4 regions of the Nisaea acidiphila genome follow, and region 4 is predicted to be linked to each of the others. Evidence: predicted binding sites of a transcription regulator. Region 4 holds the regulator's gene; each other region holds the start of a gene.
The links. The regulator PhoB, encoded in region 4, activates phosphate uptake and scavenging genes when phosphate is short. The targets are predictions, from matches to a motif close to TNTCATAAAACTGTCA.
Positions count from the first base shown of each region.

Region 1: NUH88_RS17925 (inorganic phosphate transporter) is a predicted target of PhoB. The motif match lies at 1,778-1,793, and genes of this name have one in related genera.
Region 2: NUH88_RS11860 (PhnD/SsuA/transferrin family substrate-binding protein) is a predicted target of PhoB. The motif match lies at 1,797-1,812, and genes of this name have one in related genera.
Region 3: phnC (phosphonate ABC transporter ATP-binding protein) is a predicted target of PhoB. The motif match lies at 1,512-1,527, and genes of this name have one in related genera.

Region 1 covers NZ_CP102480.1:3,840,131-3,843,524, reverse strand. Annotated here, with positions in the region: gene NUH88_RS17930 (NUDIX hydrolase) at 1-182, shown strand, start outside; gene NUH88_RS17925 (inorganic phosphate transporter) at 121-1,614, opposite strand; gene NUH88_RS17920 (glutathione S-transferase family protein) at 1,883-2,485, shown strand; gene NUH88_RS17915 (thiamine pyrophosphate-binding protein) at 2,539-3,394, shown strand, end outside.
Region 2 covers NZ_CP102480.1:2,565,093-2,568,486, forward strand. Annotated here, with positions in the region: gene phnE (phosphonate ABC transporter, permease protein PhnE) at 1-35, opposite strand, end outside; gene NUH88_RS11855 (phosphonate ABC transporter ATP-binding protein) at 25-780, opposite strand; gene NUH88_RS11860 (PhnD/SsuA/transferrin family substrate-binding protein) at 832-1,695, opposite strand; gene serA (phosphoglycerate dehydrogenase) at 2,030-3,283, shown strand; gene NUH88_RS11870 (DUF599 domain-containing protein) at 3,344-3,394, shown strand, end outside.
Region 3 covers NZ_CP102480.1:722,660-726,053, forward strand. Annotated here, with positions in the region: gene phnD (phosphonate ABC transporter substrate-binding protein) at 1-554, opposite strand, end outside; gene phnC (phosphonate ABC transporter ATP-binding protein) at 589-1,449, opposite strand; gene NUH88_RS03475 (tellurite resistance TerB family protein) at 1,661-2,386, shown strand; gene NUH88_RS03480 (MaoC family dehydratase) at 2,400-2,861, opposite strand; gene NUH88_RS03485 (tartrate dehydrogenase) at 2,872-3,394, opposite strand, start outside.
Region 4 covers NZ_CP102480.1:2,330,199-2,333,592, forward strand. Annotated here, with positions in the region: gene pstB (phosphate ABC transporter ATP-binding protein PstB) at 1-581, shown strand, start outside; gene phoU (phosphate signaling complex protein PhoU) at 608-1,321, shown strand; gene phoB (phosphate regulon transcriptional regulator PhoB) at 1,357-2,055, shown strand; gene NUH88_RS10690 (AmpG family muropeptide MFS transporter) at 2,056-3,372, opposite strand; gene NUH88_RS10695 (adenosine kinase) at 3,365-3,394, opposite strand, start outside.

The DNA of each region.
Region 1 (3,394 bases), 1.5 Mb from region 4:
AATGGCCGGAAAAGGCACTTCGCCAGCGCCATTGGGCCCTACTTGAAGATGCCCCGCGCGTCGCCTACCGCGAGGACTATCTTCCCGTACTGGAGCAGTTCAAGGCACTGAGCCAATGGATCAGAGAGACCGCAAAAGAGCATAAACGCCAGCAGCAAGAAGAGCTGATGCCGGCACAGTGACGATCCAGGCCGCCGCGATCGACAAAACGAAATTCCGGCGCACGAGCCGCCGGACAGAGCGGTAGTCCTTGCTGTTAAAGGCATCTTCCGCGGTCTCGTTCAGCTTGTGGCCTGGACGGACTTTCCGTTTGTTCGGGTTCTCGAGAAACTCCCGGAGGAACCCGACGCCGAAGACCGCGCCGACCGCGATATGCGTCGAGCTGACAGGCAGGCCGAGCGTCGTCGCAATCAAAACCGTGATCGCGGCGGAGAGCGCAACGCAATAGGAACGCGGTGAGTTCAGGCGGGTGATCTTCTCTCCGACGACCGCGATGAGCTTGGGCCCGAACAGTCCGAGGCCGAAGGCGATCCCGAAGGCGCCGATCGCCATGACCCAGAGCGGAATCGTCACCTTGCTCTCGATCCCGGCACCCTCGCCCGCGGTCGAGACGATGGCCGCCAGCGGCCCCACCGCGTTCGCGACATCGTTCGCCCCGTGCGCGAAGGACAGGAGCGCGGCACCTGCGATCAACGGAACATCGAACAGCCGATAGACGTCCTTGCGGCTGTTCGTCAGAGAGAGAACGCGCCGGGCGATATATGGTCTGGACAAGAAATACGCGATCAGGAAAGCCGCGACGGCGTAAAGGACGATCTCCACCAGCGACGGATGCCAGATCTTCTTCAGCCCCTTCATCGCCATATAGGCCGCGAAGGCACAGGCCATCAGCCCGATCATGACAGGGACCCAGGTCTTGGCCGCCGACAGCCTGTCCTCGACGAACAGAATCTTTTTCTTGATGACGAACAGGATCGCTGCCGCGCAGAGCGCCCCGAAGACCGGAGAGATCACCCAACTTGCGGCAATCGCCCCCATCGTCGTCCAGTTCACCAGTCCGAAACCGGCCGCCGCGATCCCGGCGCCGAGCACGCCGCCGACGATGGAATGGGTGGTGGAAACCGGAGCGTTCAGGATAGTCGCGAGATTGATCCAGAGCGCCGCCGCGAACAATGCGGCCAGCATCAGATCCCGAAACTCTCCGACCGTGACGCTTCCACCGGGAGAGATAATGCCTTTGGAGACGGTCTTCACCACGTCGCCGCCCGCCAGCAAAGCGCCGGCGCTCTCGCAAACGGCCGCGATCAGGATCGCCCCGGCGACGGTCAATACCCGCCCGCCGACGGCAGGGCCCATATTGTTCGCAACATCGTTGGCGCCGATGTTCAGAGCCATGTAACCACCGACGACCGCCGCGATGGCGACGATTAGCCAATCCTCGCCGAGGGATTCCTGCGTGCTCCCGACATAAATCCCGACTACCGCCAGAAAGACGACGGAGAGACCGAGCGGCACCGTGACGCTCTTGAGAAGGCCTGTTTGCGATTGGACGAAACTGAACCGGCGCAGGTCGTTGACGTAGCGGTTCTCGGTCTTACGAGGTGTGGAGGACACTTTTGCGATGACCCATGCGTCTTTGATGACGGTTTTTACTCTTCGGCAAAGGCGTCCGGGCTTGCCCCATCCGGCGACCCGCCGATGCATGTTCGCCCGAAACCTCTCGGTTCTCGCGGACGGCAGATCCCGTCTTCGTTCCCGAGCGGCAATCTGCTGCCGGTTTCCTAACACTGTCGGAATGACAACGGAAACTGTTTCCAAGTGGATTGTATACTGACATACTGACATACCAATCGAACATATCAGGCCCTCGGATGGCTTTCGAATGAAACTCTTTATGGTCGGCGCTTCTCCCTATGCGCGGAAAGTCCGGGCGGTTGGCGTAACGCTGGGACTGACAGACGGAATCGAGATCGTCATCGCCAATCCGCATGAACGCCCGGCGGAGCTGCTGCGGCACAACCCGCTCTCCAAGGTCCCGACCCTCGTCGCGGATGACGGTGAAGCCATCGTCGACAGTCTCTCGATCTGCGAATATCTGTGCTCTCTGGTCGAAGGGCAGACAGTGCTCCCTGTCTCACCCGGTCCCGAACGCCGCCGGATACTGTTCCGTCACGACCTCGCACACGGTGTGATGGATTGCGGCGTCGTCCGGCGCGTCGAGAGCCTGAAGGCCGAAGAGCCGGACCGCATGGACTGGATGGCGCGGCAAGTCGCCACCATCGGCCGGGTGCTGGACTGGTTCGAAGCCTCCGACGCGCTCCACGGGCCGATGACACTCGACCGGCTGACCCTCGCCTCCGCCCTTGGTTTTCTCGACTTCCGTTTCCCGGACGACGGCTGGCGCAACAGCCGCCCACGTCTCTCCGACTGGTACGCCGAGGCTGCGAAATTGCCGGCGCTCGCCGAAACCGAACCCTTTGCATAACCCGACAACGGCGCGCGGACACAAGCGCGCGGTAAATCAAGGAGGCACGCCCCATGGCTGAGAAGAACACCCTCGACGGCGGTCAGATGATCGTCGACTACCTCGTTAAGAACAAAGTCCCCTACGCCTTCGGGCTCTGCGGGCACGGCAATATCGGCTTCATCGACGCGCTCTATGAGCGGCAGGGCGACATCAAGACGATCTCCGTGCACCATGAGTCGGTCTCCGGCTTCATGGCGGACGTCTATTATCGCGTCTCCGGCCAGCCGACCGCGACCTTCACCTCCTGCGGTCCGGGCTCGGCCAACATGCCGATCGCGCTCGGCAACGCCTTCCTCGACAGCGTGCCTTTCCTCGCCGTGACCGGGAACGTGCCGACCAACCAGTTCAACCGCGGCGCCTTCCAGGAACTCTACCGCCACCATCAGGCGGACTTCCCCTCCACCGTCCGCGCCTATTGCAAGCGGGTCTACCAGCCGACCCGGGGCGAGCAGATGCCGCTGACCATCCGCGAAGCGTGGAAGACCATGGTGACCGGCCGCCCCGGTCCGGTCGTGCTCGACGTGCCGTTCGACATCTTCAAGGAAGACACCGGCGCCGAGACGCCAGACCCGCGCGGCTGGGTCGAGAACATCTCCTGCAAGCCCGGCGCCGGTCCGGAAGGCGTCGAAAAGGCGGCGAAACTGCTGATGGAGGCGAAGCGCCCGGTGATCTTCGTCGGCTCCGGCTGCCGCTTCGGCGAAGCCTCGAAGCGTCTGCTCGAACTCGCCGAGAAGTACCAGATCCCGGTCGCCGCCTCGGCCTCCGGTCTCGGCGCGATCCCGGCGGAGCACCGCCTCGCGCTCGGTCTCGTCGCCCGCAACGGCATATACCAGGCCAACAAGGCGACCCGCCAGGCGGACGTGATCC
Region 2 (3,394 bases), 230 kb from region 4:
GGCAGGCGTCCGGCGGCGGATTGGTCACTGGCCATGGAAAATTGGCTCCAGATCGCACCGCTTCAGGCTGCCACTTGAGGCATCCAGCACAATGCGGCCCTGGCGCAAGGCAATCACCCGGTCCGAGTAGGCAAGTGCGTGGTCCATATCGTGGGTGGTGAAAAGCAGGGTGCTGCCGCGTTCGACGGCAAGCCTGTGGAAGAGAGTCATGACTTCGGCCCCGGCTGCCGGGTCAAGACTGGCGGCGGGCTCGTCGGCGATCAGCAGCTCGGGCTTGTGGACGATGGCCCGTGCGATGGCGACCCGCTGCGATTGTCCGCCGGAAAGGGTGTCGGCGCGTGCATTCCATTTCTCCTCGAGCCCGACGGCCTCCAGTGCGTTCAGGGCCTCCGCGCGCAATGACGCCGGAGCCAGGGCCTGATGCCAGGCGCGCCAGCCGATGTCCTGTCCGAGATAACCGTTCACCACGTTGGAAAGCGCGCTGGTGCGGCGGACCAGGCCGTGGAACTGAAAGACGAAGCCGAGGCGCTTGCGCAGGGCGCGGCGCTGGCGGGCGCTCGGCTGGGTGGAAAAGTGCTCGTCGAGGATCCCGATCGAGCCGCCGGTAATCGGCAGCAGTCCCGCGAGGCAACGGAGCAGCGTGGATTTCCCGGCGCCGTTCGGGCCGATCAGCGCGACGCGCTCGCCGCGCGCAATGGCGAGGGAGACACCGTGCAGCACCTTGAGACCGCCCGAAAAGATCTTCTCGGCCCGCTCGACCTGGATGATGGATGAAGACATGGGTACTTGCCGGACCCGGCGCAGGAAAAGGCGCCGGGTCGACCGATCCGATCAGTCGCCAACGAAGCTGGTGAAGCTCTCGACCCCGATCGTCTTGTACATGGAGCGGACATAGTCGTAATCCGCGTCATTGACCGAGGAGAGGAAGAAACCGCCCTCGTATTTCTTGTTGTCGTCGCCTTTCAGGACCGCGGCGAGCAGGGACTGACCGTCCTCGGCGAAGGCCTTGCGGACCTTGGCGACGACGTCCTTGTCCGCGCCGGCACGGGCGACGAGGATGTCGTTCGGCAGGTCGCGGCCGCGGGCGATCACCGTGAAGGCAACGTCCGGATAGGCTTTGCGGGCCTTCTGCAGATGTCCGAAATTCATCCCGATGGCGCTGATATCGCCGCGGATCAGGGCTTCGATGGCGACGTTGCGGGAGATGATCTTCGGCTCGTAGTCGCGGCCGTAATCGAGGCCGAGATCGGCGAGCGCCTGCGCCGGGCCGAGATGCTGGGAGGTGGAGCCGACCGAACCGAAGGAGATCACCTTGCCTTTCAGGTCCTGCACCTTCTTCACCGGACCGCTCGCGAGCGTGACGATCTGCGCGAAATAGTCGGGCCGCTGCCAGGCGACGACGATCTCCGGCTTGGTCAGTTCCTTGAGCACGACATATTCGGCCGGGCCGGTCAGCACGAAATCGACCTGGCCCGCATTCATCGCCTCGACGGCGGCGGTGCGGTTGCCGACCGGGAACAGTTCGAGATCGAGACCGGTGCTCTTTTCGATCGCTTTCTCGAAGGCACCGAATTCCTGCTGCAGGGCTTCAAGACCCTCGATATCGGTGACCGCAAAACGGATCGGGTCGGCCGCCTGGGCCAGGGTGGGGAGAGAAACGGCCATGATCGCGGCCGCTAGAATCCTGCGCAGCATCGGTTACGCCTCCATAGTGCGGGCCTTTGCCCGGATTGCCAGATAGGCGGACGGTAGCGAGGCACATGTATCGTCCTGATGTTGGGTGTGTGGCGGCTTGGTGGCGGTTTAATGACTCTTGAGTGTCATCCGGCGGCGGAGCGGACGCGGCCGGTCTAGTCCGGCATAACGAGATCTTCGAACCCGCCGGCGACGTGGAACCCGAAACACCGGTGCCTTGCGAATTGACCGGTGCCTCTATATGTCTACGGCCCCGCTGCGGAGTGCATCGTTTTTTCCGCTGCGAGCGAATGCGTCCCGAAGACGCCGGTAACCGACCCGGACCCGTTGCCAGATGAGCACAATCCAGAATCCGTCTCTTCCCAAAGACAAGATCAAGTTTCTCCTGCTCGAGGGAATTTCCGAAACCGCCGTGCGCCAGCTCGAACTGGCAGGATATCCGTGCATCGAGCGGCACGCGAAGGCGCTTGAGGAAGATGCCCTGAAGGAGGCGCTGGCCGATGTCCGTCTGCTTGGCATCCGCTCCCGGACCAAGATGACGGAGAGCGTGATCGCCTCGACGGACAAACTCATCGCACTCGGTTGTTTCTCTGTCGGAACGAACCAGGTGGATCTCGAGGCGGCGAAGCGCAAGGGCATTCCGGTTTTCAACGCGCCGTTCTCGAACACTCGCAGCGTGGCGGAACTGACAATCGCCGAGATCGTGATGCTGTTCAGGCAGACCTTTCCGCGCTCGGTCGGCGCACATGAGGGGCGCTGGCAGAAATCGGCGGTTGGCAGCCGTGAGGTGCGGGGCAAGACGCTCGGCATCGTCGGTTATGGCAATATCGGAACCCAGCTCGCGGTCCTCGCCGAAGCCATGGGCATGCGGGTGATCTTCTTCGACCGCACCGACAAGCTGCGTCACGGCAACGCGGAGCCGGCGGAGAGCCTGGACGCGCTGCTGGAAGCCTCCGACGTGGTCTCGCTGCATCTGCCGGAAACGCCCGAAACGAAGGACATGATCGGCGCGCGCGAGATCGGCAAGATGAAAAAAGGCGCCCATCTGATCAATAACGCCCGGGGCACCATCCTCGATGTCGATGCGCTCGCGGCGGCGCTGAAGAGCGGCCATCTGGCAGGAGCTGCGGTGGATGTCTTCCCGGTCGAGCCGAAATCGAACGCGGACAGTTTCGCCTCGCCGCTGCAGGGCCTCGACAATGTGATCCTGACGCCGCATGTCGGCGGATCGACCGAGGAAGCGCAGGAGCGGATCGGCGAGGAAGTGATCCGCAAGCTGATCGAATATTCCGACGTCGGGTCGACCGCCGGCGCGGTGAATTTTCCAGAGGTCCAGCTGCCGCCCCGTCCGGCGGGGACCCGTTTCATCCAGGTTCAGCGCAACCTGCCGGGAGAACTCGGGCGTCTGAACGACGTCTTCGCCGCGTACGACATCAATATCGCCGCCCAGCATTACCAGACCGACGGCGAGATCGGTTATGTGGTGCTGGATGCGGAGGGGCATGTCGAGAAGGCGGACGAGGTGATCCGCGCGGTGCGCGCGCTCGACGGCACGATCCGCGCTCGGGTTCTGAACCGGGTCGCCTGACCGAACGGCTTGGTGCCGGGCCTTGCCCGGCGCTAGAATGCCGCCGGGTAGGGGATCTGAATGCAGTCTGTGCTGGACATCCTGCGGCGCGACGATCTGATCGCGCTCGCG
Region 3 (3,394 bases), 1.6 Mb from region 4:
TCGTGGTTGGCGTTGCGGACGGTCTTGAAGCAATCCTTCGGGTTCACGCCTTCCTTGGCGAAAATGAAGGTCGACGGCACCAGGAAGCCGGACGTCGAGTTCGGATCGCCAAGACCGAAATTCAGCGTCTTGCCGCACTTCATGACGTCTTCGTAGGTCAGCGGCGAGTCCTTGTGGACGACCATCACCGAGTGATAGCCGTTGCCGCCCTTGCCTTTGGTGGTCTGGGCGAAGATCTCGGCGCCGGCGCGGTCGACCGCGACCATGGCGGACTTGTTGCCGTACCAGGCGATGTCGACCTTGTCGAAGCGCATGGCCTCGATCACGCCCGCGTAATCCGAAGCGAAGAACGGTTTCACCGGCATGCCGAGCTTGTCCTCGAGCGCCTTCAGCAACGGGCCCCATTTCTCGCGCTGGGCCGAGCTGGACTCAGTGGCGATGATGCCGAAATTGATCTCTTTCGGGTCCTCGCGGTCGGCGAGAGCCGGCAGGGCGCTCGTCGCGAGGCCGGTGGCCAGGACCGCGGCGGCGGTCAGGCGGGTCATGATGGTCATGGGCTCAGCTCCTCTTGGCTGCTGGGGGCAAAGGTCAGGCGGAAGCGATGAGTCGCTTTTCCGCCTGCTCATGGGCCTCGGCGAAATCCTCGGCATCGGGGAGGATCAGTTCCTCGCTCGCCTCGCCATAGATTTCGCGGAGGAAGTCGGTGGTCAGGTCGTGCGACGGGCCGTCGAACACGACGCGGCCGTCGCGCATCGCGATGGTGCGCTTGCAGTAACGCCGCGCGTACTCGACCTGGTGCAGGGAAACGAGCACCGCCGTCCCCTCGCTCCGATTGATGTCGGAGAGGATCTCCATCACCCGGCGCGCCGAGGCCGGATCGAGCGAAGCGATCGGTTCGTCCGCGAGGATCGCCTCGGACTCCTGAACAAGGCAGCGCGCGATGGCTGCACGCTGCTGCTGGCCGCCGGAAAGGGTCGAGGCGCGCTGGCGCGCGGTGAACTCGATCCCGACGCGCGACAGCGCCTGCATAGCGAGCTGCTTCTCGAGATGGGAGAACTGCATCAGCGTGCCGCGCCATTTCGGCATGCGGCCGAGGCGGCCGGCGAGCACGTTGGTCAGCACAGTCAGCCGCGGCACAAGGTTGAACTGCTGGAAGATGACGCCGAGCCGGCGGCGCATATGCGCGACGTCGCGGGAAAGTTTCCCGCCCGATTGCACCCGCTCGCCGAGCACGGTGATCTCGCCGCCCTCGCCGCCTTTATCTGCGACGACGAGGCCGGCGATATGACGAATGAGCGTGGACTTACCGGAGCCGGACGCGCCGATCAGCGCGACCATCTCGCCGGCGCCGATCTCGACCGAGACATCGATCAGCGCCCTGCGGACATTCCCAAAGGTCTTGGAGACGTTCCTGACCTGGATGACTGGCTGTATCTGAGTATCTGACATGCGGCCCCTTCCCGAAGGCCGCGAAATTACTCAGAAGCGTTGACCAGCACGCCGCAAGGGGATGACGGTTTTAAGACTCAGAAGTTACGCAATACCCACAAATTGAAACGGAAGAGTCTCCGTTCGGTCACCGTCCGAACGGGCGCCTCCCCTATTGAGAGCCGGCGCGCTACTTCCTATCTGAGTTCAGATATCAACATAGAGGTCAGGTATGAACGCGCAGAACCTTCTTGAACAATTTCTCGGCACCGGCGCGGCGCAATCGGTCGGGACGGCGGTCACGGTCGCGAGGGACAAGGTCGCCAACAACGGCATGGCTGGTGTTGCAGGGGGGCTCGCCGCGGGCGGCCTGCTCGGCGTCCTTATCGGCAACAAGAAGATGCGCAAAAAAGCCGGCAAACTCGCCGGCGGAGTGGTCGGATATGGCGGCGCCGCCGCGCTCGGAGCCCTCGCCTACCGGGCCTACCAGAACTGGCAGAGCGGCCAGCAGCCCGTCGCCGCGCCGACGGCAGCCTCCCCCGCAACTACGGAAGCACCGCCCGCGGACTCGGCCTTTCTGCCGGCAAATGCGCCGGCGAGCGACGGCCGCCCCTTCGAGCTTGCCCTGGTCCTGGCAATGATCGCGGCGGCCAATGCCGACGGGCATATCGATGCAGAGGAACAGAAACGGATCTTCGAGCGCGTCGGCGCAGCGGAGCTTGGTGCCGAGGACAAGGGTTTCGTCTTCGACGCGCTAAGCAAGCCGCCGAGCCTGCAGGATGTCGCCTCGCTGGCCGAGGGCCCGGAGCAGGGTGCGGAGATCTATCTCGCATCACGCCTATCCATCGACACGGATCACCCGATGGAGCAGGCCTATCTCGATGCGCTGGCAGCACGGCTCGCGCTTCCGGAAGAACTCGTCGCGCATTTGGAGGCGCAGGTCGCGGCTACCGAATAACCCGACGCCTTGATCACCCCCTGGCGGCCTCCTTGCGCCCAACGATCTGCGGACACTCCATTGTCATGACCGCTTCGTCGTCCTGGTTGTAGGTCGTGTATTTGAAGCGCACAAAGCCTCGGTCCGGCTTGGAGCGGGACTCCCGCTTCTCCAGCACCTCCATCTCGACGCGTAGCGTGTCGCCCGGACGCACCGGCTTCAGCCAGTGCAGCTGTTCGATGGTTCCGGCGCCGAGATTGGTCGCTTGAAGACCGTTCGCCTGCCAGGCGAGGCGGAAGCTGACGGCGAGGGTCTGGAAACCGCTGGAAATCACCCCGCCGAAATGGCTCTCCTCGGCGTCCGGGACGCTGATGTGGAAGGGCTGCGGATCGTACTGCCAGGCAAACTCGATGATCTCGGCCTCGGTCATCGTCTTCCGCTGCGAGCCGAGGACCTGGCCGATTTCCAGGTCCTCGAAATGTACCGCCTCCTGCATGGCCCGCTCCTCAGATCGCCGCGGCGATGGCGTCGCCGAGATCCTTCGTCGAGGCCTGGCCGCCAAGATCCGGCGTCTTCGGCCCGCCGCCCGAGATCACCGCCTCGCAGGCCGCGACGATGGCGTCCGCCGCTTCCTGGTGGCCGTGATGTTCCAGCAGCATGGCGCCCGACCAGATCTGCCCGATCGGGTTGGCGATGCCCTTGCCGGCGATGTCCGGGGCCGAGCCGTGCACCGGCTCGAACATGGAGGGATATTTCTTCTCCGGATTGATGTTGGCCGACGGCGCGATGGCAATGGAACCGGCCACCGCCGGACCGAGGTCGGAGAGAATGTCCCCGAAGAGATTGGAGCCGACCACGACATCGAACCAGTCCGGGTGCAGGACGAAATTCGCGGTCAGGATGTCGATATGATACTGATCGGTCTTTAAATCCGGATATTCCTTCGAGACCGCCGCGAAGCGCTCGTCCCAATAGGGCATCGTGTGGATGATGCCGTTCGACTTGGTCGCCGAGGTGACCTTCTCTTTC
Region 4 (3,394 bases):
GCCGCGTCGAAGGCAAGATCACGCTCGACGACGAGGACATCTACGATAGCGGACTCGATCCGGTGCAGCTGCGCGCCCGGGTCGGCATGGTGTTCCAGAAACCGAATCCGTTCCCGAAATCGATCTACGACAACATCGCCTACGGTCCGCGCATTCACGGCACGGCCTCGAGCAAGGCGGAGATCGACGAGATCGTCGAAACCAGCCTGACCAAGGCCGGCCTGTTCGAGGAAGTGAAGGACCGCCTGCAGGAGCCCGGCACCGGACTATCCGGCGGCCAGCAGCAGCGTCTCTGCATCGCCCGCGCGATCGCGGTCAATCCGGAAGTGATCCTGATGGACGAGCCCTGCTCGGCGCTCGACCCGATCGCGACCGCGAAGATCGAGGAACTGATCGACGAGCTGCGCGAGAACTTCACCATCGTGATCGTCACCCACTCGATGCAGCAGGCCGCGCGCGTGTCCCAGCGCACCGCCTTCTTCCATCTCGGCGAGCTGGTCGAGGTCGGCGACACCGAGCAGATCTTCACCAACCCGACCGACTCCCGGACCCAGGGTTACATCACCGGACGGTTCGGCTGATCGGAACCGACAAAGAAAATTTGCCCATGCCAGTAAACGACCACATCGTCCGCTCTTTCGATGAGGATCTCGAAGCCCTGAAAGCAAAGATCGCCCAGATGGGCGGGCTTGTGGAAGCGCAGTGCGAATCGGCGGTGCGCGCGGTCAATCGCCGGGATCAGACCCTCGCCCAGCGCGTCAAGACGTCGGACGACCAGATCGATGCCCTCGAGGCGGAGATCGAAGCGATGAGCCTGCGCTTGCTCGCGTTGCGCCAACCTCTCGGCGGCGATCTCAGGACCGTGGTGGCAAGTCTCAAGATCGTCAGCGATCTCGAACGAATCGGCGATTACGCTGCGAATATCGGCAAGCGCGCGATCGTGCTGAGCGGTCTGCCTGAGATCCCGCCGGCCAACGGCATCGTGCGCATCGGCGCCCTTGTCCAGTCGCTCATCAAGGACGTTCTGGACGCCTACGCGGACGACAATCTCGAACTCGCCGTCGCCGCCTGGCACCGGGACGAGGATATCGACGAGCTCTATACCAGCCTCTTCCGCGAACTCCTCACCTACATGATGGAGGACCCGCGCAACATCACGGCATCGACTCACCTTCTGTTCATTGCCAAGAACCTGGAACGCATGGGCGATCACGCGACCAACATCGCCGAAACCGTACATTTCCAGGTCAAGGGCACAAAGATGGAAGCGGACCGCCCGAAAGGCGAGGACGCCAGCTATATCGTTGAGATGCCTGAGTAATCGGTAGAATCGAGAGTGGTAATCCGATGAACATGATGAACCCCAAAATCCTCGTGGTAGAGGACGAAGCCCCGATCGTCACGCTGCTGCGCTACAATCTGGAACGCGAAGGTTTCGAGGTCCTGGAAGCCGGCGACGGCGAGGAAGCCATCCTGCTGGCAATGGAAAAGGGCCCGGACCTGATCCTGCTCGACTGGATGCTTCCCCTGCTCTCCGGCGTCGAAGTCTGCCGCCGGCTGCGGCGGACGCCGGAAACCAAAGGCGTTCCGGTGATCATGCTGACGGCGCGCGGCGACGAGGGAGACCGGATCCGCGGACTCAATGCCGGTGCCGACGATTACATCACCAAGCCTTTCAGCCCGAGCGAGCTGATCGCCCGGATCCGTGCCGTGCTGCGCCGGACCCGTCCGGCGAGCGACGCGGAGACACTGCAGTTCGAGGATCTGGAAATGGATCTGGCCGCCCACAAGGTGCGCCGGAACAGCCGCGAGATCCATCTCGGCCCGACCGAGTTCCGCCTGCTGCGCTATTTCCTCGAGCATCCGGGCCGGGTGTTCTCCCGCGAGCAGTTGCTCGACCGGGTCTGGGGACCGGATATCTATGTCGAGCCGCGCACCGTGGATGTGCATATCCGCCGACTGCGCAAGGCGATCAATATCGACACGGAATCGGATCTGATCCGCACCGTGCGGTCCGCGGGCTACGCGCTCGACCGGCCGACCGCGCCGGCCTGATCAGGCTTCGGCCCGCACCACCCCGCCGGAGCGCTCCGGCGGGAACATCCGCATCAGCACCAGAAGCAGGATCAGTCCCGGCACCGCGATCGCCGTCGAGGCCAGGAAGAAACCGATCCAGCCGATATGATCGGTGATCCACCCGCCGCCGGAACTGAGCACCGTACGGCCGAAGGCCATGAAGGACGAGAGCAGCGCGTACTGGGTCGCGGTAAAGGCGACATTGGTCAGGCTCGAGAGATAGGCGACGAAGGCCGCGGTCCCCATGCCGCCGGTGAAATTCTCCACCCCGATGGTCGCCGTCAGCATCCAGATATCGTGTCCGGCCAGAGCCTGTGCGACGAAGATCAGATTTGAAAGCGCCTGCAATACGCCGGAGACAAGCAGGGCTTTCAGCAGACCAAGACGCTTGACCAGCGCCCCTCCGGCGAACAACCCGACAAGCAGCGCCACCAGTCCGAACAGTTTCGTCACCTGGGCGATCTCGGTCTTGCTGAAGCCGAGATCGATATAGAACGGGTTGGTCAGCGTGCCGAGAAAGGCATCGCCGAGCTTATAGAGCAGAATGAAGGCGAGAATCAGGACCGCACCGCGCCGGGTCAGAAACTCCGCGAACGGCTCGTAAACGGCGCTCAGCAGCCACTCGTAGGGCGTCTGAGGCGGCTGGTCCGTCGCCGGACTGTCCCCCGGCTCCGGGCTTGCGAGTGCGCTGAAGACGCCGATCAGGACGAGTGCCGCCATCGAAAGATAGGCGAGGAACCAGCCGGCCTGGTCCGCGACGACGAGCGCGCCCGCACCGGCCGCCAGCATGCCGACCCGGTATCCGAGAGTGTAGGCCGCCGCGCCCGCGCCCTGCTCGTCTTCTCTAAGGGATTCGATCCGGAATGCGTCGACCACGATGTCTTGGCTGGCCGCGCAAAAGCTCACGATGACGGCGAAGAAGGCCATCAGCCACGGGGTCGCCACCGGATCGGTCGCGCCCATCAGGACGATCGCCGTCATCAGGGCGAGCTGGGTCACCAGCAGCCAGGCCCGCCGGCGCCCCAGCATCCGGCCGAGCACGGGCACCGCGAGACGGTCCATCAGCGGCGCCCAGAGGAACTTCAATGTGAACGGCGTGCCGACGAGTGCAAAGACGGCGATGGTTGTCAGATCGACGCCAGACTCCCGCATCCAGGCGCTCAGCGTCGAGAACGACAGGAGCAGCGGCAGGCCGCTGGAAAAACCGAGCAGGAGCACGACGAGGACGCGCCGCTTCAGATAGAGAGCGGCCGTCTCCGCCAGCCAGCCGCGCAAGCCGGCCGCCGCGTCAGCCAAGCCGCGCCGCCAGAAGCTCTTT